DNA from 3 places in the Burkholderia metallica genome. Region 1 is predicted to be linked to each of the others. Evidence: riboswitches for the same ligand, from Rfam matches in the RefSeq annotation. Region 1 holds a riboswitch; each other region holds the start of a gene.
What was found. Region 1 has a riboswitch for cobalamin ahead of WJ16_RS30975 (CbtB domain-containing protein). Riboswitches for the same ligand answer to the same signal wherever they lie in the genome.

Region 1 (7,835 bases):
GACTGGTTGGATTCTCGTGTGTGATACACACAACTCAAAATTACTGCTTCTTCCCGGATTGGTTGTGCTGCCAAGCCAGCGCAACAACCCTCTTTGCCTGATGACCATAGCGAGTCGGTCCCACCCCTTCCCATCCCGAACAGGACCGTGAAACGACTCTACGCCGATGATAGTGCGGATTCCCGTGTGAAAGTAGGTAATCGTCAGGCTCCCTAAGCCAGAAACCCCCGCCCGACAAGGCGGGGGTTTTTGCATTTCAGCGGCGGAAATGCATGCGCACGTGTTGGTCGATGCAATCTGCTATGCCGCGTCCTGAATGTGGAATCAGTTTGTGGTGGTGACGGTCCAGCTTTTCGATCGTTCGCCGTTGCGCCGAGCGCCCTCTCGGATAGTCGGCCACGCTGACACCTGACGTCATCGACCAGGAGCAGACAATGACAATCTTCTTGGCCGCCCAGTTCGCGACGAAGGCCTTGGCCCGGTCGGTGGCACCCGACCAGTGTTGTTGTGATTGTCAATGACGTTGTAAAGACAGACGATGGGCGGAGTTCGCCGAAAATGCCGGTGAATGATTCATGCCGACACAGGGTTTCCTTCACCGCGCCCCTCTTTCGACGCATTGCGTCGACCCTGCTGACAAACGTCAGTCGGCTCGCGCAGACGAAATTCGTCATAGAAATCTATGCGCATAAAGTCCATTCGCGCGACAAGCCCGCAGAGCAGGGTGCAAGTCCTTCGGGGTAATATCGCGATTCGTCCCGATTCCCGGCGCTTCCAGAGACCCCCGGGCGGTCGGTATCCTCCGTATTCCGTCTCCCGCACCGTTCATGACTGACAGCCCCGTTCAAGGTGGTCGGACGACCGACTTCTTGCCGTATCTCGTCGCCGCGACGTTCTTCATGGAGTACCTCGATACGACCGTGATAGCGACTGCGCTGCCGCAAATGGCACGCTCGTTCGGCGTCGGGCCGAACGCGCTGAGCCTCGGGATGACGGCCTACATGCTGGCGCTCGCCGTATTCATCCCGATCAGCGGCTGGATTGCCGACCGTTATGGCTCGCGGACGGTGTTCGCCAGCGCGATCGTCGTCTTCACCGGCGCGTCGATACTGTGCGGGTTGTCCGAGGGTGTCGTGTCGTTTACGGCTGCGCGTCTGCTGCAAGGCGTCGGCGGGGCGATGATGGTCCCGGTCGGGCGCATGATCGTCGTTCGCAGCACCGAGAAGGCGAAGCTGATGCGAGCGATTGCGACGATCACGTGGCCGGGCATCGTCGCGCCCGTCGTCGGGCCGCCGATCGGCGGCTTCATCACCACCTATGCGTCATGGCGATGGATCTTCCTGCTGAACGTCCCGTTCGGCCTTGCCGCACTGGTCTGCACGTGGCTGATCGTCCGGAACACACGGGCCGACGAGCAACGGCCGCTCGATTGGGTCGGTTTCGTGCTCGCAGGGGGCGCGCTGACCTGTCTGCTGATCGGCACCGAAGCGGCCGGCCAGCAGGACGTTCACTTCACGCGCGCGGCTCTTCTGGTGGGCGCGAGTGTGCTGTTCGGTATCGTCGCGTGGTGGCATGCGCGACGTTGCGCGCATCCGCTGCTCGATTTCACGACGTTGAAGGTGCCGACGTTCTCCGTGACGGTGGTCACCGGTTCGATCACGCGGATGGCCATCAATGCCGTGCCGTACCTGCTGCCGCTGCTGTTCCAGATCGGCTTCGGGTTGTCGCCGTTCCAGTCCGGCCTGCTGCTGCTGGCGAGCGCGCTCGGCAATCTCGGGATGAAGGCGGGAACGTCGTGGATTCTCGATCGCTTCGGCTTTCGGCGCGTTGCGCTCGTCGACGTGACGATGGTCGGCCTTTTCACGATCGCGTGTGGCTGGCTGACTGCGTCGACGCCGTTGGCGATCACGCTGTTCGTCGTATTCGTCTATGGGCTGACCCGATCGATGCAGTTCACGACACTCGCGACGCTGGCCTATGCGGATATCCCGGCTCAGCAGACGAGCGCAGCCAGCACGCTCTGGAGCGCGGCGCAGCAGATGACGATCGGGATGGGCATCGCGTTCGGAGCGTTGTCGCTGCGACTCGCGGCGTTGGTGCGTGGCGATGCGGTCGGCATGCACTACGTACTTGACGATTTCCGCTGGGCGTTCGTCGGGGCGGGCGTGCTCGCATTGCTGACGTTGCCGGGCTACGCACGTCTTGCCTCCGATGCGGGCGACCGGCTGCGGGCAAATGTCGCGCGCGGATAGGCCGGGGTTCACGTCGATTTTGTGCTGCGACAGGTGAATGTTTCGGCTCGACGTCACTTGCCTGAAACGGGGATCCGTCGTGCGGCGATGCTCCGAAGGGAAGCGGAAACGGCTATCTGTCACAGCGGGGGAGTGAACTGATCGCGTAATGATGTCTATCCGCGAAGCGTCCTGATCGATCACGCGATTGGCACGTCGGATGTGCAGTTCTTCTCGCTCGAATCCGCCGGTGTGACGGATGGCATCACAGCGTCGTGCTCGTCCCGATCACCGTCACTGTGCGTCATGGAAAATGATGCCGACCGTATGGCGGTGGCCGCTCCGGATCCGGCTGACACCGTGGCGCAGTGTGACGCGATAGACGCCCCGCGTTCCCTGCACGGGCCTGCCATGGACGGCGAAGATGACGGCGTCGCCTTGTGTCAGCGGCACGACTTCCGCACGCGACTGCATACGCGGCCGTTGTTCGGTCAGGACGAATTCGCCGCCGGTAAAATCGCGGCCCGGCTCCGACAGCAGGATCGCGACCTGGAGCGGGAACACATGCTCGCCGTACAGGTCTTGGTGGAGGCAGTTGTAGTCGTCGGGACCGTATTGCAGGATCAGTGGTGTCGGTCGCGTCTGTCCTGCCGCGTGGCAGCGGTCGACGAACGTCGCGTGGTCCGCCGGATAGCGGACGTCCATCCCGAGTGCCTGGTTCCAGCGATTCGCGATCGGCGCGAGGTGCGGGTAGAGCGTCGCACGCAGCTCGGCGATGACAGCCGGCAGCGGGTACGCGAAATACTTGTATTCGCCGCGACCGAACCCGTGTCGCGCCATCACGACGCGCGAACGATAGAGCGCATCGCGCGGATAGAGCGACGCGAGCGCCGCGCACTCGCTTGCCGACATCAGGCCCGGCACGCGCGCGCATCCGTAGCGATCGAGATCGGTAGCGACGGTCGTCCAGTCGATCGTGTCGACGCGTTGCGCAATATCGAGCGATTCGACGGCAGGTTGCAGGTCGGCTATGTTCACGGGCGTACCTCGTTCGTCAGCGATGGGGCGCCGTGCAGTCGTGCAACCGTGCGAAATGCTTCGGCCACGTCGTCTGCGCGGTTGAGCCCACGGTAAGTGTCGATGAGCCCAGTCTACGGATGTCCACGCACCGGCGCGCTCCAGATCTTGCGCTTCAATTCGGGAAAAGAAGACGGTGAGTGCTCATGATGGCACGGGCGCACCGGATGCTTCGACGCGTCGAGGTGGAGAAGCAGAGAAGCATGGGCCGCGTAGTCCCGAGATGCCGCTCAAGTTTGAACGGCGGAAAGGCGGAAAGGCGAGAAAGGCGAGGTCGAATCTTCTGCGTCAGGCAGCAAGCAGCCGGCTCTCGCCGGCCACCCGCCGCGTCACCGGTCACGCCAGCGACCGGAACAACCAATAAAGCGCGCCGGCGAGTACGATCGACGCCGGCAGCGTCAGCACCCATGCCAGCACGAGGCTGCGCACCGTCCCCCATTGCAGGCCCGATCCGTTCGCCGCCATCGTGCCCGCGACGCCCGACGACAGCACGTGCGTTGTCGACACGGGCAATCCGTACACGTCGGCCGCGCCGATCGTGAGCATCGCGACGAGTTCGGCCGACGCCCCCTGTCCGTACGTCAGATGCTGCTTGCCGATTTTCTCGCCGACGGTCACGACGATCCGCTTCCAGCCGACCATCGTGCCGAGGCCCAGCGCGATCGCGACCGCCACCTTCACCCACGTCGGAATGAACTTTGTCGCATGGTCGAGCTGCTTGCGATAGTTGTCGATCGCGAGCTTGTCGTCGGCTGCGAACGCGGGGTGTCCGGATTTCTCGATCAGGCGGATGGCTTCGGAGACCAGATACATCGTGTTGCGCACGTTGTCGACGTCGCGTTGCGGCACGGCCGCCATCGAGCCCGACGCGCCGACCGCGGTCGCGAGCGACGTGGACAACTGCGCGACGGCAGGAATCACGGCCGGCGTCAGTTCGCGATGCTGTACGTAACGCTCGACGTCGATGCGCGGGTTCGCGGACGGTGCGACGCCGTTCGTGTACTTCCCGAACGTCGCGGCGGCCTGGTTCGCGACCGCCACGAAGGTCTGCGTTTCGGCCGGCGTGACGGCCTTGTTCAGCGCATAGGCGGTCGGCACCGTGCCGATCAGGATCAGCATGATGAGGCCCATCCCTTTCTGGCCGTCGTTCGAGCCGTGTGCGAACGACACGCCCGTGCAGGTCAGGATCAGCAGGCAGCGAATCCAGAACGGCGGCGGCTGGTCCTTCGGCGGCTCCTTGTACAGCTCCGGAATCCGCACGAGGTTTTTCAGCACGAGCAGTAGCAGCGCCGCGCACAGGAAGCCGACGATCGGCGAGAACAGCAGCGACTTGCCGACGCCGAGCGCCTGGCCCCAGTCGACGCCGCTCGTGCCGGACGGCCCGTGCATCAGCTGGTTCATCAGCCCGACGCCGATGATCGATCCGATCAGCGTATGCGAGCTCGACGACGGCAACCCGAAATACCAGGTCGCGAGGTTCCAGACGATCGCGGCGATCAGCAGTGCGAACACCATCGCGAAGCCCGAGCCGCTGCCGACCTGCAGGATCAGCTCGACCGGCAGCAGTTGCAGGATGCCGAATGCGACTGCGCCGCTCGAGACCATCACGCCGAGGAAGTTCCACATGCCCGACCAGATCACCGCGACGTTCGGCGTCAGCGAGTGCGTGTAGATTACGGTGGCGACCGCGTTCGCGGTGTCGTGGAAGCCGTTGACGAATTCGAAGCCGAGCGCGATCAGCAATGCCGCGCCGAGCAACAGGTACGGGAACAGCTTGGCGTCGCGGACCGGCGACAGGTCGTCGATCAGGTGCGTGGCGATATAGACGGCGCCGAGCACGAGCACCAGCAGGAACACGGCATAGCCGATCTGCCGGGTGCGTTCGACGGAGCCCGATTGGTTCGGTGCGGACGAAGCAGGTTGATTCATGACGGCGTCTCGTAAGGGAATCGCGTCCGATCCTAGCTGCGGCTCGCAGTCAGTTTGATGACAGTCGGGACCACGAACGGTATACCTTACGGATGTGTAAGGTACTCGGCGATGCGCTCACACAGTGAGCGCAAAGGCGGCTTACGCGTCGCTGTCGCGCCGGTCGTCGTCCGGTGTGGCCCACGTCCAGCCATCCGGTGACGCAGCGAACGTCGTGCACGACATCGGCGCAACGTCGACGCGCATGGCCGCGCGCGGCTCCATGCGCCGCACATGCGCGATGGCCGCACGGACGATCGGCGCATGCGTGATCGCGACGACGTCGCGACCGCGCGGCAGTGCGTCCAACCATGCGCCGATCCGCTGCACGGCGGCGTCGAACGATTCGCCGCGATGCGGCGACGCGGACGGATCGCCGATCCATGCGGCCAGTGGGTCCGGCAAATCGCGTGCGAGATCGTGCAGCCGCTTGCCGCGCCAGTGTCCGTAGTCGATGTCGCGCAGCGCGTCGTCGACGCCGGCGTGCAGCCCGAGCGCATCGACGGTCTGCATCGCACAGCGGGCCGGACTGCACAGCACCAGCGAGCGGGAGGCGCCCGTCCACCGGTCGCGCGATGCAGCGGCTTCGGCGAGCCCGTGCGCATCGAGCGGATCGTCGTCGGGAAACGTGCCGGTGCGCATCGCGCGGGTCGATGCGTGTGCGATCAGGCGCAGCGTGGCGTGCATGTTCGTGTCGGTGTTCGGATGATCCGGGACGGACGCACCAGTCCCCCTGCCGCCGCTTCAATACGCGAACGTTCGCGCGTACAATTCGCCCGATACGAAACGCGGAAGCCGGTGCAAATCCGGCGCGGTCGCGCCACTGTAACCGGTGATCGATGATCCCGGAAGCCAGACCTGCCTTCGTACCCATCCAACATTTGTCGGGGCGCGATACCCCTGAGGTGCATCCATGAGCGAAGCAGTGCTGAAGCCGGCGGTCGTGCCGGCCCCCATCCCCGTCCGCGAACTGTTGCCGTGGGCTGTTTTCGTCGGCCTGATCCTGTTGCTCGCGCTTTATTTCGTCGGCGCGGAACAAGGCGCGACGTCGCTCGTGCCGGGCATGTACGTTCACGAATTCGTTCACGACGGCCGCCATCTGCTCGGCTTTCCCTGCCACTGACACGGAGCATACGATGGTCGGAAAGCTGCTCATGCGCGGGATGCTCGCAGGCATCGCCGCCGGTCTTCTCACGTTCGGTTTCGCCAGAATCGTCGGCGAGCCGCAAGTCGATCAGGCCATCTCCTTCGAGGAAAAGCTCGATGCCGCCAAGGGCGACGCACCGGAGCCCGAACTGGTCAGCCGCCACACGCAGGCCGGTCTCGGTCTGCTGACGGGCGTCGTGACCTACGGCGCGGCGTTCGGCGGGCTGTTCTCGCTGGTCTTCGCGTTTGCGTACGGGCGCGGCAGCCGCCTGCCGGCACGTCCGCTCGCCGCGTGGCTCGCGGTGGCCGCGTTCGTCGCGCTCGTGATCGTGCCGAACATCAAATACCCGGCCAATCCGCCGTCGGTCGGCGACCCCGACACGATCGGCTATCGCACCGGCCTGTTCTTCCTGATGATCGCGATTTCGATCGCGACGATGGTGTTCTCGGTGAGCGTCCGCCGCCATCTGCTGGCGAAGCTCGGGCACTGGAACGCGTCGATCGTCGCGGGGCTCGTGTTCATCGTGATCATCGCGGCCGTGCAGTTCGGGCTGCCGTCGATCAACGAAGTGCCGGCCGCGTTCCCGGCCGACGTGCTGTGGAAGTTCCGCGTGGCGGCCATCGGCATGCAGGTGATCATGTGGACGACGATCGGCCTGCTGTTCGGTGCATGGGTCGCGCGCGGCGAACGCATCGGCGCGCGCGCCGCCTGACGCGCATGGGCTCGGAGCGCGGCTAGCGCAGCATGCGCGGCGTGCTCGCCGTCGACTCGCGCGCCAGGGCGACGAACGCGGCGAGATAGTCGATCGACGCATCCGCTTCGCGGATGCCGAGGAAGATCTGCTTCGCGATTCCCTTTTTGCCGAGCTTGACCGGCACGACCGGCATCCGGTCCGCGTATTCGTCGGCCAGCCATCTCGGCAGTGCGGCCACGCCGCGCCCGCTCGCCACCATCTGCAACATGATGTCGGTCGTCTCGATCGACTTGTGCCGCCGCGGCACGATGCCGGCCGGCGTCAGGAACTGGTTGTAGATGTCGAGCCGGTCGGTTTCGACCGGGTAGGTGATCAGGATCTCGTCGGTCAGTTGCTCGGGCGTCACGTAGTCGGCATTCGCGAACCGGTGCGAATCGGCGACCACCAGTACCTGCTCGTAGTCGAACACAGGGTCGAAGCGCAGGCCCGGCTTGTTCAGCGGATCGGGCGTCACGAGCACGTCGACGTCGAAACCGATCAGCGCCCCGATGCCGCCGAACTGGAAGCGCTGTTTCACGTCGACGTCGACATCGGGCCAGCGCGACAGGTACGGCGACACGACCTTCAGCAGCCACTGGTAGCACGGGTGGCACTCCATCCCGATGCGCAGCGTGCCGCGCTGCCCCTTTGCGTACTGCTTCATCCGCTCTTCCGCGAG
Region 2 (7,835 bases), on a different replicon from region 1:
CAGCCCGTCGCGGATCTGCGCTTCCTTCAGTTCGCACAGCCATGCGTCCACGCGCGTGAGCAGCGCATCTTCGTCGCCCGTATCGAGCGGCGGCGACACGCTCAGTTCGTCATGCAGACGATGCTCGGCGATCGTCGCGAGGATCGTCTTGCGCAGCAGCTTCGCGCGCCGCGCATCGACCATCAGCGCTTCGTAGTATTCGTCGACCTGCCGTTCGAGATCCTGCAGCGGGCCGTAGTTTTCCGCGCGCGTGAGCGGCGGCATCAGGTGATCGACGATCACGGCCTGCGCGCGGCGCTTCGCCTGGCTGCCCTCGCCCGGATCGTTGACGATGAACGGATACAGGTGCGGCAACGGCCCGAGCGTCAGGTCGGGCCAGCACGCGTCGGACAGTGCGACGCTCTTGCCCGGCAGCCATTCGAGGTTGCCGTGCTTGCCGAGATGGATGACCGCGTCGATGCGGTACGCATCGCGCAGCCAGAAATAAAACGCGAGATACGCGTGCGGCGGCACGAGATCCGCATCGTGGTAGCTCGCGTAGTCGTTCTCGCCGCGCGAGCGCGACGGCTGGATGCCGACGAACACGTTGCCCGCGCGCCAGCCGGCGATCGTGAAGCGGCCTTGCCGCAGCGTCGGGTCGGCTTCGGGCGGACCCCAGCGTGCGTTCAGCGCATCGCGCACCGCCGCCGGCAGCCGCGCGAAACGCGCGACGTAGTCGGCCAGCAGGTAGCTCTGGAACGCGGGGCGCAATGTGTGCACGGCCGGGTCGTTGGTCACGCCTTCGGTGAGGCGCGCGATCAACGCGTCGCCGTCGGGCGGCAGGTCGGCCACCGCGTAGCCCGCGTCGCGCAGCGCCGCGAGCACGCGCAGCGCGGACGCCGGCGTGTCGAGGCCGACGCCGTTGCCGATCCGCCCTTCGCTTTGCGGATAGTTCGCGAGGATCAGCGCGATGCGCTTGTCGGCGTTGTCGAGCGTGCGCAGCCGGCACCAGCCGCGCGCGAGCGCCGCGACGAACGCGATCCGCTCGGCGTCCGGCTGGTAGCGCACGACGTCGACTTCGGTATGCGGGCAGCGACACGCGAGCCCCTTGAAGCTCACCGCGCGCGTGACGATGCGGCCGTCGACCTCGGGCAGCGCGATGTGCATCGCGATGTCGCGCGCATGCAGCCCCTGGTTGTCGGCGACCCACGCGTCGCGATTGCCGCCGGACAGGATCACCTGCAGCACCGGCGCGTCGCCCGCGAGCACGTCGTGTTCGGGGCTGTCGATCGCGCCGGCCGCGAACGCGGTCGTATTCAGCACGAGCGCGACCTCGTGCGTGTCGCAAAGCTGCGTGATGACTTCGCGGCTCACCGCGTCCTTCAGCGACGTGACCGCGATCGGCAGCGGATTGAGCCCCTGCTCGACGAGCGCATCGGCCAGCGCGTCGAACACGGCCGTGTTCGCGGCCTGCCAGTGCGCGCGATAGAACAGGATCGCGACGACGGGCGCACCGGGCGTCCAGCGCGGCCGCCAGTCGTCGACGCTCGCGCGGTCGCGCGCCGGGTGATACAGCGCCGCGGCCGGCAGCGGGCGCGGCAGTTCGGGGGCGTCGCCGAACCCGAGCGTGTGGAACGCAATGCTGCGCAGCAGCGCGTCGGCGTTGTGCACGCCGCCTTCGCGCAGATAGCGCCACCACAGCCGGCACAGGTCGGGCGCGACGGTACTCTTCGCGACGAGGTTCGGGTCTTCCTGCAGGTCGCCCGAGAACATCGCGAGCTGCTGCCCGCGCTTCGACGCGAGCGACACGGCCTGCTCGATCCCGTACGGCCAGTACGCCTCGCCGCCGAGATGGTCGATCACGACCGCCTTCGCGTGCCGCAGCACGTCGTCGACATAGAAATCGACCGACGCCGGCTGCCGCAGGAACGTGACGTTCGCGAGCCGCACGCTCGGGAAACCGGCCGGCAGCCGCGGCACGACGCTCGCGAGCAGCGACAGCGTCGTGTCGGCCGAACTCAGGATCACGATGTCGGCCGGTTGCTGATCGATCCGGACGACGCCCTGCGTATCGTCGACGAAGCCGCCCGGCGTGGTGCGCAGGAGATGCATCGTCCGTTACGCCTGTTGCGGCTCGGCCGCGCAAGCGGCGTCGAACGCACGCTGCAGCGCGGCCGCGTCGAGATCCTCGCCGATCAGCACGAAGCGGCTCGCGCGCGTTTCGCCGTCCTGCCAGCGACGGTCGAAATAGCTGTCGAAGCGGCGGCCGACACCCTGGATCACGAGCCGCATCGGCGCATCGGGCAGCGCCGCGAAGCCTTTCGCGCGGTAGATCGTGTGCGCTTCGACCACGCGCTGCAGCGCGGCGATCGTCGCTTCGCGCGTGCCGGCGTCGCCGGACACGACCACCGAGTCGAAATCGTCGTGATGGTGGTCGTGATCGCCGTCGTCGGCCGAGCCGTGATGATCGTGACGCAGGTGGATCGTTTCTTCCGATGCCGATTCGAGCCCGAGCAGCATCGCGAGATCGAGTTCGCCGCGCGTCGCGCGCACGATCTTCACCTGCGGCGGGATCTCGTCGCGGATCGCGGTTTCGATCTGCGCGAATTGCGCGTCGCCGACGAGATCGGCCTTGTTCACGATCACGAGATCGGCGGACGACAGTTGATCGGCGAACAGTTCGTGCAGCGGCGATTCGTGATCGAGGTTCGGGTCGGCGCGTCGCTGCGCGTCGACGGCCTGCGGGTTTTCCGCGAACTGGCCGCTCGCGGCCGCCGGCCCGTCGACGACGGTCACCACCGCGTCGACCGTGAAGCTGTTGCGGATCGTCGGCCAGTTGAACGCCTGCACGAGCGGCTTCGGCAGCGCGAGGCCCGACGTCTCGATCAGCACGTGGTCGATGTCCGCGCGGCGCTCGACGAGCGCCTCCATCACCGGATAGAACTCTTCCTGCACGGTGCAGCACAGGCAGCCGTTCGCGAGTTCGTACAGCTGGCCCGACGCTTCGCCCTGCGCGCCGTCGGCATCCTCGCAGCCGATGCCGCAGCCCTTGAGGATTTCGCCGTCGATGCCGAGTTCGCCGAATTCGTTGACGATCACCGCGATGCGGCGGCCTTCGGCGTGCTGCAGGATGTGGCGCATCAGCGTCGTCTTGCCGCTGCCGAGAAAGCCCGTGACGATCGTGACGGGAAGCTTGCGTAGGGTCATGGTAGGTCCTGTGTCGGAAATGGATCAGCGCGGGATCGTCGCGTCGAGGGCGGCGTGGCAGTTCGGCTGGCGGATCGCGCGCATGCCGCCGCGCGGACAGCCGCGGCACGGGCGGAACGACGAATCGGACATGGTGCTTCCTTGCGAACGGTCGACATCGTGAATGCCAACACGGCTGCCGCCGGCCCGGCTCGCGCTGCCTGCCGTTCGCCGCGCCGGCCGGCGCGCGCTCGCGCGGCGGCAGATCGGCGGAGGCAGCGTGCAACGCGCGGGCGTCGGGCCTGCTGCGGCCGTGGACGATGCGCCGCCTCCCCGCGGCGCTGTACCCCAATGTTCGGGCCGGTATCCGGGCTGACGAACACGCCGCTTCGCCTTCCCGGATGCGCGCGGCATCCAGTGGCGGTCGTCCGCATGCATCGGCATGCGGCGAAGCGGCGTTGCGTGGCGCTTGCGCGCGACGCGTTCGCTTACCGTTGCGGGGGCAGCACAGGTTGGCTCGACTGCGGCGCAGGCAGGCTCCCTGTTTCCCGTTTAACTGCGCGCACCGGAGCGGCGCGCGCGAGCACCAAAACGCGTGCGAGTGTAGGCGGCGGTGCGGGGAGCGTCAAGGCGAACGGGGCCGCCGGGCCGCATCCGGCACGGCCGTCGCGCCGCGTCGCAGGCCACGCGCGGCGGTTCGCGCGGGCGGATCGCTGTGCTATCGTATGCGCCGCGTTCGGTGCTCGCAGGCGCATTCCGCGCCCGCAGTTAAACGGGAAACAGGAGGCGGCTCCCCGCCCGGCCTGTGCTGTCCCCGCAACGGTACGCCGCCCGCGCGACGCGCTTCCCCGCGCACGCGCCCGTGCCGCCCACGATGCCACTGCCCTTCAGCCGGGTGGGAAGGCCGCGGCCTGGCAAGCGGCCAGCCCGGATACCGGCCGACGCAAGGGGCGAGCCCGACGCTCGCCGAACGCCCGATCCGCGGGGAACGGATGGGGTGCGCCTTCCGCCCGCGTTCGCGCGGGCTTCGCTCGATCCGTGATGCGTGACTTCCTAGCTGGCCGCCGCCGTGCCGCCCGCCTGCCCTTTTCCACTGTTTCGACACGGTGCGCGCCGTGCCGCGCCCGATGAGCCGCGCGTGGCTCGTCGGCGCCGGCCCCGGCGACGCCGACCTGCTGACGCTCAAGGCCGTGCACGCGATCGGCGCGGCGGACGTGCTGCTCGTCGACGATCTCGTGAATCCCGACGTGCTGCGCCATGCGCGTGCCGATGCGAACATCGAGTACGTCGGCAAGCGCGGCGGTCATGCGTCGACGCCGCAGGAGGCGATCGTCGCCGCGATGCTCGCGCACCTGCGCGCGGGCCGCAGCGTCGCGCGGCTCAAGGGCGGCGATCCGTTCGTGTTCGGCCGCGGCGGCGAGGAGCTCGCGGCGCTCGGCGCGGCGGGATTCCCGGTCGAGGTCGTGAACGGCGTCACCGCGGGCATTGCCGCGCCGGCCGCACTCGGCATTCCGGTCACGCAGCGCGGCGACGCGCAGGGCGTGATCTTTGTCACGGGCCACGGCGCGGGCGCCGACGAGCCCGACTGGCGCGCGCTCGCGGCCACCCGCATGACGATCGTCATCTACATGGGCATCCGCCGGCTCGACACGATCGCAGCGGCGCTGCGTGCTGGCGGCCTGCCCGGCGACACGCCGTGCGCGGCGATCGAGCATGCGACGCGCCCCGAACAGCGTCACGTACTCGCGACGCTCGATACGCTCGTCGCGCGCATCGGCGCGGCCGGCATCGGCTCACCGGCCATCGTCGTGATCGGCCGCGTCGCGGCGCTCGCCGACGATCCCGCAGTACGCGCCGCGCTCGGCGGCAACGCATGATGCGCGTCGCGCTGGGCGTCGGTTTCCGCGCGGGCGTGACGGCCGCGCAGCTCGATGCCGCGATCCGTGCGGCGCTGGTGCGGTATCCGGCCGCCGAACCGGCGCTCGTCGCCACGCTCGCCGACAAGGCGCGCGCCCGCGCACTGCGCACGCTGTGCGCGCGACGCGGCTGGCCGCTCGTCGCATTCGACGCGGCGCAACTCGCAAGCCGCCCCGAACTGGCCGCGAGCGGCCCGTCGGATGCCGCGCTCGCGCGCTTCGGCGTCGCGGGCGTGGCCGAGCCGTGCGCGCAGCTCGCGGCGCCGCGCGGCCGGCTGCTGGGCCCACGATCCATCCGGGACGGCGTGACGGTCGCGCTCGCCGGCCCGCTGTGAACCCTTTGTTCCGCTTTCTTTCGACAGGACGAATCCGATGAAAACCGACGCCGAATCCCATCAACGGATGACCGAACGCCGCCGCGCGGGCCACGAGAAGAAGCAGGCCGCCGCCGTCAACGAAAAGGGCCTGCTGATCGTCAACACCGGCAACGGCAAGGGCAAGAGCACCGCCGCGTTCGGCATGGCCGTACGCGTGCTCGGTCACGGCATGCGGCTCGGTGTCGTGCAGTTCATCAAGGGCGCGCTGCACACGTCCGAGCGCGACTTCCTCGGCGCGGTGGCCGAATGCGATTTCGTGACGATGGGCGATGGCTATACGTGGAACACGCAGAACCGCGACGCCGACATCGCGACCGCGCGCAAAGGCTGGGACGAGGCGCGCCGGATGATCGAAAGCGGCGACTACCGGATGGTGATCCTCGACGAGCTGAACACGGTGCTGAAGTACGAATACCTGCCGCTCGACGAAGTGCTCGCGACGCTCGCCGCGCGGCCCGCTTCGGTGCACGTCGTCGTGACCGGCCGGCATGCGCCCGATGCGCTGATCGACGCGGCCGACCTCGTCACCGAAATGCGGCTCGTCAAGCATCCGTACAAGGAACAAGGCGTGAAGGCGCAGCGCGGCGTGGAGTTCTGAGCATGCCGGACTGCCCCGCGCTGTTCGTCAGCGCGCCCGCGTCGGGCCAGGGCAAGACGTCGGTGACGGCCGGCCTCGCGCGGCTGCACCGCCGGCTCGGCCGCCGCGTGCGCGTGTTCAAGACCGGGCCCGATTTTCTCGATCCGATGCTGCTCGAACGCGCGAGCGGCGCGCCCGTGCATGCGCTCGACCTCGGGATGGTCGGCGAGCCCGGCTGCCGTGCACTGCTGGCCGACGCCGCGCGCGACGCGGACCTGATCCTGATCGAAGGCGTGATGGGGCTGTTCGACGGGACGCCGAGCAGTGCCGACCTCGCGGCCGCGTTCGGCGTGCCGGTCGTCGCCGTGATTGCCGCGAAGGGGATGGCGCAGACGTTCGCGGCGATCGCATTCGGGCTCGCGCGATTCCGGCCGGGGCTGCCGTTTCACGGCGTGCTCGCGAACCGGGTCGGCTCGGCCCGGCATGCGGAACTGCTGCAACAGGCGCTGCCCGCCGACCTGCGCTGGCTTGGGCACATGCCGGCCGACGCGGGCATCGCACTGCCCGAGCGGCATCTCGGCCTGCACCAACCGGCCGACATCGACGATCTCGATGCACGGCTCGAGCGGGCGGCCGACGTGCTCGCGCACACGGCGCTCGCCGCATTGCCGCCGGCCGTCGCGTTCGCGGAACCGGACGCCGCGGCGCCGCTGCCGCGCGCGCTCGCCGGCCAGCGGATCGCAGTGGCGCACGATGCGGCGTTCTCGTTCATCTATCCGGCCAATCTTGCGTTGCTGGACACACTCGGCGCGCAGTTGCGGTTTTTCTCGCCGCTCGCCGACGAACCCGTGCCGGACGATTGCGACGCGCTGTTCCTGCCGGGCGGCTATCCCGAGCTGCATGCGGCGACGCTCGCGGCGAATGCAGCGACGGCGCGAACGATTCGCGCACACGCGGCGGCCGGCCGGGCGATCGTCGCGGAATGCGGGGGGATGGTGTATCTGTGCGAATCGCTGACCGATGTGGACGGCGTGACCACGCCGATGGTGGGTGTACTGCCGGGTCATGCGACGATGCAGCGAAGGTTCGCTGCGCTCGGCATGCAGCAGCTCGACACGCGCACCGGGCCGATGCGCGGCCATACGTTCCACTATTCGCGGCTCGCGACGACGCTGGAGCCGGTCGCGTTCGCCGCGCGCCCCGACGGTGGAGCGGACAGCGGCGAAGCCGTCTATCGCCACGACGCGATCGTCGCGACGTACATGCACATGTACTGGCCGTCGAATCCGCAGGCGGTCGTGGCGCTGTTCAGTGGGGACGCGTTCTAGATTCGGGACGGCTCAGGTCATGCCGGGATTGCCTGCCCAGTCGCAACGATCCCGTGCGTGCTTGCTTCTGCGGCAAGCTTGTCGATGTCCCGCCTCGCGCCGTATGCGGTGTTTCCCCGGTCAAACCAGGAACGTCTGCGCGAGCTTCACCCAGTACGACGCGCCGGTGGGCAGCACCGCGTCGTTGAAGTCGTAGCCGGGGTTGTGCACCATGCAGCCGCCCTCCCCGTCGCCGTTACCGATGATCAGGTAGCAGCCCGGCCGCTTCTCGAGCAGGAACGCGAAATCCTCGCTGCCGGTGAGCGGCACCATCTCGTCGATCAGGTTGGCGTCGCCCACCCACTCGCGCGCGACGCCGCGCGCGAACGCGGTCATGTCCGCATCGTTGACGAGCACCGGGTAGCGGCGCTGGTAGTCGATCGTCGCGCTCGCGCCGAACACGGCCGCCTGCGCATGCACGACCTCCTTGATG
Region 3 (7,835 bases), on a different replicon from region 1:
CCGCCGCCACGGCATTCCGTACGACGCGTGGCTCGACCTGTCGACCGGCATCAATCCGGTCGGCTACCCGGTCCCGCCCGTCCCGGCCGACGCATGGCGCCGCCTGCCCGACGACGGCGACGGCCTCGCAGCCGGCGCCGCGCAGTACTACCACGCACCCGACCCCGCGCACGTGCTGCCGGTGGCCGGCAGCCAGGCCGCGATCCGCGCGTTGCCCGCGTTGCTGCCGCCCGGCGACGCCGGCGTCGCCGCGCTCGCGTACGGCGAATACGCGCCGGCCTTCGCGCGCCACGGCCATCGCGTCGTCGCGCTCGACATCGGCATGGATACGCTGCCTGCCGCGTTGCGCCACGTCATCGTCGGGAATCCGAACAATCCGACCGCCGAGTGCGTACCGACCGGGCGCCTGCTCGGCTGGCATGCGCAACTGGCGGCGCGCGGCGGCACGCTGATCGTCGACGAGGCGTTCGCCGATACGGGCGCGACGCCATCGCTCGCACCGCGGGTCGACCTCCCCGGCCTCGTCGTGCTGCGTTCGGTCGGCAAGTTCTTCGGGCTCGCCGGCATCCGCGCCGGCTTCGTGCTCGCCTGCCCCGACCGGATCGTCGCGCTGCGCGACATGCTCGGTGCGTGGACGGTCGGCGGCCCCGCCCGCCACGCGGTCGCCGCCGCATTCGCCGATCGCGCATGGCAGGCCGCCGCGCGCGAACGGCTCGCGGCCGACGGCGAACGGCTGGCCGCGCTGCTGCGCGCGCACGGCTTCGCGGTTCGCGCGACACCGCTCTTCAGCTGGACCGACGATCCGCGCGCCGCGGCGCTGCATGCGGCGCTCGCGGCACGCGGCATCTGGACGCGGCACTTCCCGACGCCGTCGAGCGTCCGTGTCGGCCTGCCGGGCAGCGAAGCCGAATGGCAGCGCCTGGGCGACGCGCTCGCACACTGCGTGCCGCTGCTGCGACAGGAATCCGCATGAATGCGCGCATGATTCGCCGGCTCGCGCCGGTCGCGATGCTGACCGCTCTCGCTCACGCACCGCTCGCCCACGCCGATGTCGCGGCGCGCGACGACACCGGCAATACCGTCACGCTGGCGGCGCCCGCGCAACGCGTGATCAGCCTCGCTCCGCACGCGACCGAACTGATCTACGCGGCCGGCGGCGGCGCGAAGCTCGTCGGCACCGTCACGTACAGCGACTATCCGCCCGCCGCGCAGGCCATACCGCGCGTCGGCGACAACAAGGCGCTCGACCTCGAGCGGATCGCCGCGCTGAAGCCCGACCTGATCGTCGTCTGGCGGCACGGCAACGCCGAGCGGCAGACCGACGCGCTGCGCGCGCTGCACATCCCGCTGTTCTTCAGCGAGCCGAAGCATCTCGACGACGTGTCGTCATCGCTGCGCCGGCTGGGCACGCTGCTCGGCACGCAAGCGGCTGCCGATGCGGCCGCGGCCGCCTATGCGCGCGACATCGCAGCGCTGCGCACGCGTTACGCGGCGAAAGCGCCCGTGACGATGTTCTTCCAGGTATGGGACCGGCCGTTGATGACGCTCAATGGCGCGCACCTGATCAACGAGGTGATCGAGCTGTGCGGCGGCCGCAACGTCTTCGCGTCGCTCAAGCCGCTCGTGCCGACCGTCACCGACGAGGCCGTGCTCGCGGCGAATCCGGAAGCGATCGTGACGACGAGCGCCGGTGCGACCCGTTCGAACGAACCGCTGCCGAGCCTCGCGCGCTGGCGCGCTTGGCCCGCGCTGACGGCCGTCGCGCGCAACAACCTGTTCGCGATCGACGGCGATCTGCTGACGCGGCCGTCGCCGCGGATCGCACAGGGCGCGGCCGCGCTGTGCGAAGACCTCGATACCGCACGGACCCGGCGGCAGGCGCGCTGATGTCCGGCTGCTTGCGCGTTCGTCGCGCGCCGGTGCATGCTGCGCCCAGTGCACGACGCGAGAGCTGCTACACGCAGCGTCGTTCGCATGCTCGCGCCGTTGCGCCTATTCGTCCCAGTGCACGACGTCCCACGTTCGCGTGTCGCCATCCGCGCGCAGCCAGACGATACCGCCGGTCGGCACGGGCCGCGACAACAGCGTATCGAGCGGCACGCGCAGGACATGCGATGCAAACGCGCGGATCACGCCCGCGTGCGTGACCGCCCATTGCGGGCGGCCGAACCGCGCCACCGCATCGGCCTGCCGCGCGATCCGCGCGGCGAACCGCGCCACGCTTTCGCCGCCATGCGCGCACGCATGCATCAGGTCGGCCGCCCACGCGTCGAGCGCCGCGCGGCCGATATCGTCCCAGCGTTGCAGTTCCCACGCGCCGAAATCCATCTCCTGCCAGCCCGCATCGCACCGCAGCGGCACGTCGCATGCGTGCGCGAGCCGTTCGGCCACCGACGCGCAGCGTGTCAGCGGGCTCGTCCAGACCTGTTCGGGCAGCGGTGCGCGGCAGGCCGACAGGCGCTCGCGCACGGCCTGCGCGCCGGCGCCGGCCGAGGCGGCGAGCGGCACGTCGCTGCGTCCATAGCAGATGCCCGGCTCGACGCCGACGGCCGGATGACGGATCAGGACGACGTCCATCCGAGCACCACGAGATAAATCGCCAGTTCGCACAGTTGCTGCGCGAAGCCGAGACAATCGCCCGTATAACCGCCGATCCGCTTCACGAAATAGCGGGCGGCCCACGCGCGCACGAGCACGAGCGCGACACATGCGACGACACCCATGCGCCAGTCGGGCCAGAACAGCCACGGCAAGCCGAAGAGCGCCGCGACGCACGCCGCGCGTGCGCCCAGCCGTTGCGCGACCGGTTTCGCCTTGCCTTCCGGCCGCACGTAGTCGAGCGTCATCAGCAGGCTCACCGCCGCCGCGCGGCTCGCCGCGTGCGCGGCGATCATCGTCCATGCGGCGCGCAGCGGCAGCATCGACGCAAGCGCCTGCCACTTCAGTCCAAGCGAGATCACGAGCGCGACCGCGCCGAACGTGCCGATCCGCGAGTCGTGCATGATGCGCAGCACGTCGTCGCGCGTATAGCCGCCGCCGAACGCATCGCAACTGTCGGCCAGGCCGTCCTCGTGAAAGGCGCCCGTTGCGAGCAGCGTGGCGGCCATCGACAAGCCGACCGCGATCGACGACGGCAGCGCGCGCAGCGCGACGAGATAGACGAGCGCGCCCCATGCGCCGACCCATGCGCCGACGAGCGGGAAATAGCGTGCGGCCTGGTCGAGATCGCCTGCCGCATAGCCGATCGAGCGCGGCACGGGCACGCGCGTGAAGTAGCCGAGCGCGACGAAGAAGTAGCGCAGTTCGGCCTTCACACCGCGCGCGCGATCAGGCGTCACGATTGTCGACGCCGGCGGATTCGAAGCTCGCCATTTCCGTGAGGAACGCGGCCGCCGCGCGCACGAGCGGCAGCGCGAGTGCTGCGCCGGTGCCTTCGCCGAGCCGCAGGTCGAGCGCGAGCAGCGGCTTCGCGCCGAAATGTTCGAGCATGCGCCGGTGGCCGGCCTCGTGCGACGTATGCGAGAACACGCAGTAATCGCGCACGCCGGGCGCGATGCGCTCGGCGACGAGCAGCGCGGCGGTCGCGATGAAGCCGTCGACGAGGATCGTCATCCGCGCGCTCGCGGCCGCGAGATACGCGCCCGTCATCATCGCGATCTCGAAGCCGCCGAACGTCGCGAGCACGTCGAGCGGCGCGATCGCGTGCGAGTGCTTGACGAGCGCGCGGCCGAGCACCGCGCGCTTGTGCGCGAGGCCCTGATCGTCGAGGCCCGTGCCGCGCCCGACGCAGGCGTCGATCGGCACGCTCAGCAGGCGGCTCATCAGGCACGCGGCCGACGACGTGTTCGCGATCCCCATCTCGCCGAAGCCGATCACGTTCGTGCCGAGCGACGCATGCAGGCGCACGCGCGCCGCGCCGGCGGCGAGCGCCGTCATCGCGTCGTCGCGCGTCATCGCCGGCTCCATCGCGAAGTTGCGCGTGCCGCGCGCGACCGGCAGCGACACCAGCCGGTCGGACAGCGGCAACGGCGACGCAACGCCCGCATCGACGATCTCGAGCGTGCACTGCGCGACACCCGAGAACGCGTTGATCGCCGCGCCGCCCGCGAGGAAGTTCGCGACCATCTGCGCGGTCACCGCTTGCGGATAGGGACTCACGCCCTCGGCGGCAATCCCGTGATCGCCCGCGAACACGATCATCACCGGACGCTGCACGACCGGCCGCTCGGTGTGCTGGATCAGGCCGATCTGCAGCGCGATCGCCTCGAGGTGGCCGAGGCTGCCGGGCGGCTTGGTCTTGTGGTCGATCACGTGCTGCAGGCGCTTGCGCAACGCGTCGTCGAGCGGCGCGATCGCGGGCGGGAAAGGGGTCGGGGTCGTCATCGAGAAGCCGGGTCGTTGGCGCGGCAGGCGCCGCGCATCGAAAAAGGAAACGTCATTGTCGCTCGGGCCACGCCGGCAGCAGCGCATCGCGGCCGTTCTCGCGGATCAGCACGAGCGGATAGCCGAACGCATCGCTCGCGCGCTCGGGCGTCAGCACGTCGTGCACCGGGCCGGCCCACGCGTGGCCGCGGCCGTCGAGCAACAACGCATGCGTCGCGAAGCGCCGCGCGAGATTCAGATCATGGCATGAGAACAGCACCGTGCGCGGGCCCGTGTCGAGCCACGCGGCCAGCGCGCTCAGGCAACCGATCTGGTGATGCAGGTCGAGATGCGCGAGCGGCTCGTCGAGCAGCATCAACGGCGCGTCCTGGCACAGCGTCGCAGCCAGCGCGACGCGCTGCCGCTCGCCGCCGGACAGCGACAGCACGTCGCGCGACGCGAGCGCGCTCAGGTCGAACGCCGCCAGCGCGTCGCGGGCGGCCGCGCGGTCGCCGTCGCGCTCCCAGCCCCAGCCGCCGAGATACGGAAAGCGGTTGAGCAGCACCGTGTCGAACACGGTCGCGCTGAAGGCGTCGTGCAGTTGCTGCGGCATCAGCGCGCGGCGCTGCGCAAGCTGCGCGGGCGGCCATGCGGCCAGCGGCCGGCCGTCGATCTCGACCTGTCCGCCGGCCGGCGGCTGCAGCCCCGCCAGGGTCGCAAGCAGCGTCGTCTTGCCCGCGCCGTTCGGCCCCGCGACGCACCAGATCTCGCCGGGACGAAACGCCCCGTTGAAGCCGTCGAGCAGCGTGCGCGCGCCGGCCTTCAGCGTCAGGTCGACGGCCGCGTAACTCGTCGGGCCGCCGGCAGCGGCAGGCAGTGCGGCGCGCGTCATCGCATCGGTCTCCTCAACAACATCCACAGGAACACCGGCACGCCGATCAACGCGGTCATCACGCCGACCGGCAGTTGCGCGGGCGCGATCGCGGTGCGGGCGAGCAGGTCGGCCGCCATCACGCCGCCGCCGCCCGCGAGCATCGCAGCCGGCAGCAGCATCCGCTGGTCGTTGCCGAACGCGAGCCGCAGCGCGTGCGGCACGACGAGGCCGACGAAGCCGATCGTGCCGGCCGTCGTCACCGCGGCCGCGGCGGCCAGCGACGCGACGAGATAGATCCGCACGCGCAGCCGCGCAACGGGCACGCCGAGCGCGAGCGCGGTCGCGTCGCCGCGCAGCAGCACGTTCAGTTGCGGCGCGGCCGGCAGCGCGACGCAAGCGGCCAGCAACAGCGCGCCCCACGCGAACCACGGCGCGCTCACGCCGTTCAGGTCGCCCGTCAGCCAGAAGATGATTCCGCGCAGCCGTGCATCGGGCGCGAGCGACAGCAGCAGCGTGACGAGCGCGCCCCACCCTGCCGCGATCACGACGCCCGTGAGCAGCAGCCGCGGCGATGCGTCGCGCGCGTCGCCGCGCCCCAGCTCGCGGCGCGCGAGGCCGAGCACGAGCGCGACCGACACGAGCGAGCCGGCGAACGCCGATGCGTCGACGAGCCACCATGCGCCGCCCGCGATCATCGCGACGAGCGCGAAGCCCGCCGCGCCGCCCGACACGCCGAGCACGTACGGCTCCGCGAGCGGATTGCGCAACAGCACCTGCAGCAGCGCGCCGGCCAGCGCGAGCAACGCGCCGCATGCAAAGCCCGCGAGCGCGCGCGGCAGGCGCAGCGTGCGGACGATGTCGGCGAACAGCGCGTCGCCGCCATGCGGCACGAGCGACGCGAGCGCCTGCCACGGCGACATCGGTACGCTGCCGATCGACAGCGACGCGACGAACAGCAGCGCGACCGCGGCGGCCAGCGCGCCCCAGATCGCGGCGGCGCGTGCGGCGCTCATGCCGCGCACGCCGCCGCCCACGACGTGCGGCGCGCGCGCTTGCGACGGGCGGCCGGTCGTGACGTGAACGTCGCGCGGACGATTGGGGTCAGCATCGAAGAAGATTCCGTGAAGCGTGGCGCGCCCCGCCTCCCCGCGGGCCGCGCGTCATGAAGCCCGTGCGGGCTCCCCGTCTCGGCCGGTATCCGGGCTGGCGGCGGTCCGGCTCGCCTTCCCGCGCGATGACGCGCAGTGGCCCGCGTCGCGCGTACGACACCTGTACGCGAAACGCGCCCGAGCCGGCCTGCGTCACCGGACGCGGCCGCTTACCGTTGCGGGGGCAGCGCAGGTTGGCGGGCGTCCGGCGCCCACACCCTGCTTCCCGTTTAACCGCGCGTTGCACGCGCGAGCACCGAGGCGGCGCCAGTTTAGGAGCGGGTCGCGCGAGCGTCAAGGAAGCGTCCGGACACGCACGGCAAGCGCCGATTCGCGGCAAGAAGCCGGGGTGTTACGACTGGAAACGTTACAGATGTCGGATTGCGCGTTATTCCGCGCTAAAATGCTGGGTCTTTAGAGGACGCAGCAAATGCTCAACGAACTCGAAACCCTATCTCAAAATATTGGCCGTCTGATTTCGCTGAACAAGCGCTATCACTCGGAACGGCTCGCGCTCGAGGAGCAGGTCGCGCAAATGCGCGCGGAAGCGGACGCCGTCCGCGCGGAACTCGAGCAACTGCGCGACGAGCGCAATGCGCTCGCGGCCGAGCGCGACACGCTGTCGGCGAAGATCGACGACGCCCAGGTGAAACTGAACGCGATCCTCGAAAAACTGCCGCGCTCGAAAAGCGCGGAGCAGGCCGACAACCAGCTCGACCTGCTGGATGCGCAGGCGGGTGCGGATGGCGATGACGCGGCCAGCCACGGAGAACATGCATGAGCACCAAGCAGATCGAAGTCTCGATTCTCGGTCAGGCCTATCGGCTCGCCTGCTCGGCCGAGACCGAAGCGGCGCTGCTCGAAGCGGTCGCGCGTGTCGACGCCGAAATGTCGAAAATCCGCTCGAACAGCTCGGTGCGCGGCACCGATCGCATCGCCGTGATGGCGGCGCTGTCGCTCGCGTCCGAATTGCTGCGCCTGCAAACGAGCGTGCGGCACGGTGAAGCATTTCCGGCGGAGGAAATCCGTCGTACAATGCACCAGATGAACGAACAGCTCGGCGCGGTGCTCGCACAGCACGAAACCCAGTAACGTTTCAGTCGATGCGTCGATTCCCCTTGATCTCGGCGATCAACGGTGGTCAAATTGGCGCATCGAATCACAGTTCAGTCAGCTTCCCTGCCTGGTTCGCCAAGGTCATATATTCCTTGAACCAATGCCATGTGCACGGTTGCGGAAATTTGTAGCACGGGCGCGCGCGTCACTCTGTCTGATGTACCCGAAGTGCTGCTAACTGCGACCAATTCTGAACCTCAGGTTCAGGATGCCGGCCTAGCGGCCAAGGCGGGGGCCTATCCAACGGCATCGGGCGGAGCCCGGTGCCGTTTTCTTTTGTAGCAGCCCTTTCTGCGTCGATCACGATCCATGCAATACTGGCTGATGAAGTCCGA

Region 2: another riboswitch for cobalamin. It lies ahead of cobW (cobalamin biosynthesis protein CobW); the one in region 1 lies ahead of WJ16_RS30975 (CbtB domain-containing protein).
Region 3: another riboswitch for cobalamin. It lies ahead of WJ16_RS12630 (FecCD family ABC transporter permease); the one in region 1 lies ahead of WJ16_RS30975 (CbtB domain-containing protein).

What each region holds. Positions count from the first base shown of each region.
Region 1 is NZ_CP013403.1:2,589,045-2,596,879, reverse strand. Features, by position in the region: rRNA gene rrf (5S ribosomal RNA) at 97-209, shown strand; gene WJ16_RS30995 (DHA2 family efflux MFS transporter permease subunit) at 828-2,252, shown strand; gene WJ16_RS30990 (2OG-Fe(II) oxygenase) at 2,526-3,269, opposite strand; gene WJ16_RS30985 (inorganic phosphate transporter) at 3,645-5,237, opposite strand; gene WJ16_RS30980 (histidine phosphatase family protein) at 5,379-5,963, opposite strand; cobalamin riboswitch at 6,019-6,156, shown strand; gene WJ16_RS30975 (CbtB domain-containing protein) at 6,190-6,399, shown strand; gene WJ16_RS30970 (CbtA family protein) at 6,413-7,135, shown strand; gene WJ16_RS30965 (LysR family transcriptional regulator) at 7,158-7,835, opposite strand, start outside.
Region 2 is NZ_CP013401.1:1,856,273-1,864,107, reverse strand. Features, by position in the region: gene cobN (cobaltochelatase subunit CobN) at 1-2,091, opposite strand, end outside; gene cobW (cobalamin biosynthesis protein CobW) at 2,098-3,186, opposite strand; cobalamin riboswitch at 3,507-3,771, opposite strand; cobalamin riboswitch at 3,885-4,122, shown strand; gene cobA (uroporphyrinogen-III C-methyltransferase) at 4,293-5,042, shown strand; gene WJ16_RS08295 (cobalamin biosynthesis protein) at 5,039-5,416, shown strand; gene cobO (cob(I)yrinic acid a,c-diamide adenosyltransferase) at 5,454-6,056, shown strand; gene WJ16_RS08285 (cobyrinate a,c-diamide synthase) at 6,059-7,363, shown strand; gene WJ16_RS08280 (M20 aminoacylase family protein) at 7,484-7,835, opposite strand, start outside.
Region 3 is NZ_CP013401.1:2,800,478-2,808,312, forward strand. Features, by position in the region: gene cobD (threonine-phosphate decarboxylase CobD) at 1-973, shown strand, start outside; gene WJ16_RS12605 (cobalamin-binding protein) at 970-1,887, shown strand; gene cobC (alpha-ribazole phosphatase) at 1,993-2,577, opposite strand; gene WJ16_RS12615 (adenosylcobinamide-GDP ribazoletransferase) at 2,562-3,338, opposite strand; gene cobT (nicotinate-nucleotide--dimethylbenzimidazole phosphoribosyltransferase) at 3,328-4,383, opposite strand; gene WJ16_RS12625 (ABC transporter ATP-binding protein) at 4,436-5,254, opposite strand; gene WJ16_RS12630 (FecCD family ABC transporter permease) at 5,251-6,249, opposite strand; cobalamin riboswitch at 6,409-6,660, opposite strand; gene WJ16_RS12635 (ATPase) at 6,815-7,165, shown strand; gene WJ16_RS12640 (cell division protein ZapA) at 7,162-7,476, shown strand; RNA gene ssrS (6S RNA) at 7,558-7,739, shown strand; gene WJ16_RS12650 (EVE domain-containing protein) at 7,810-7,835, shown strand, end outside.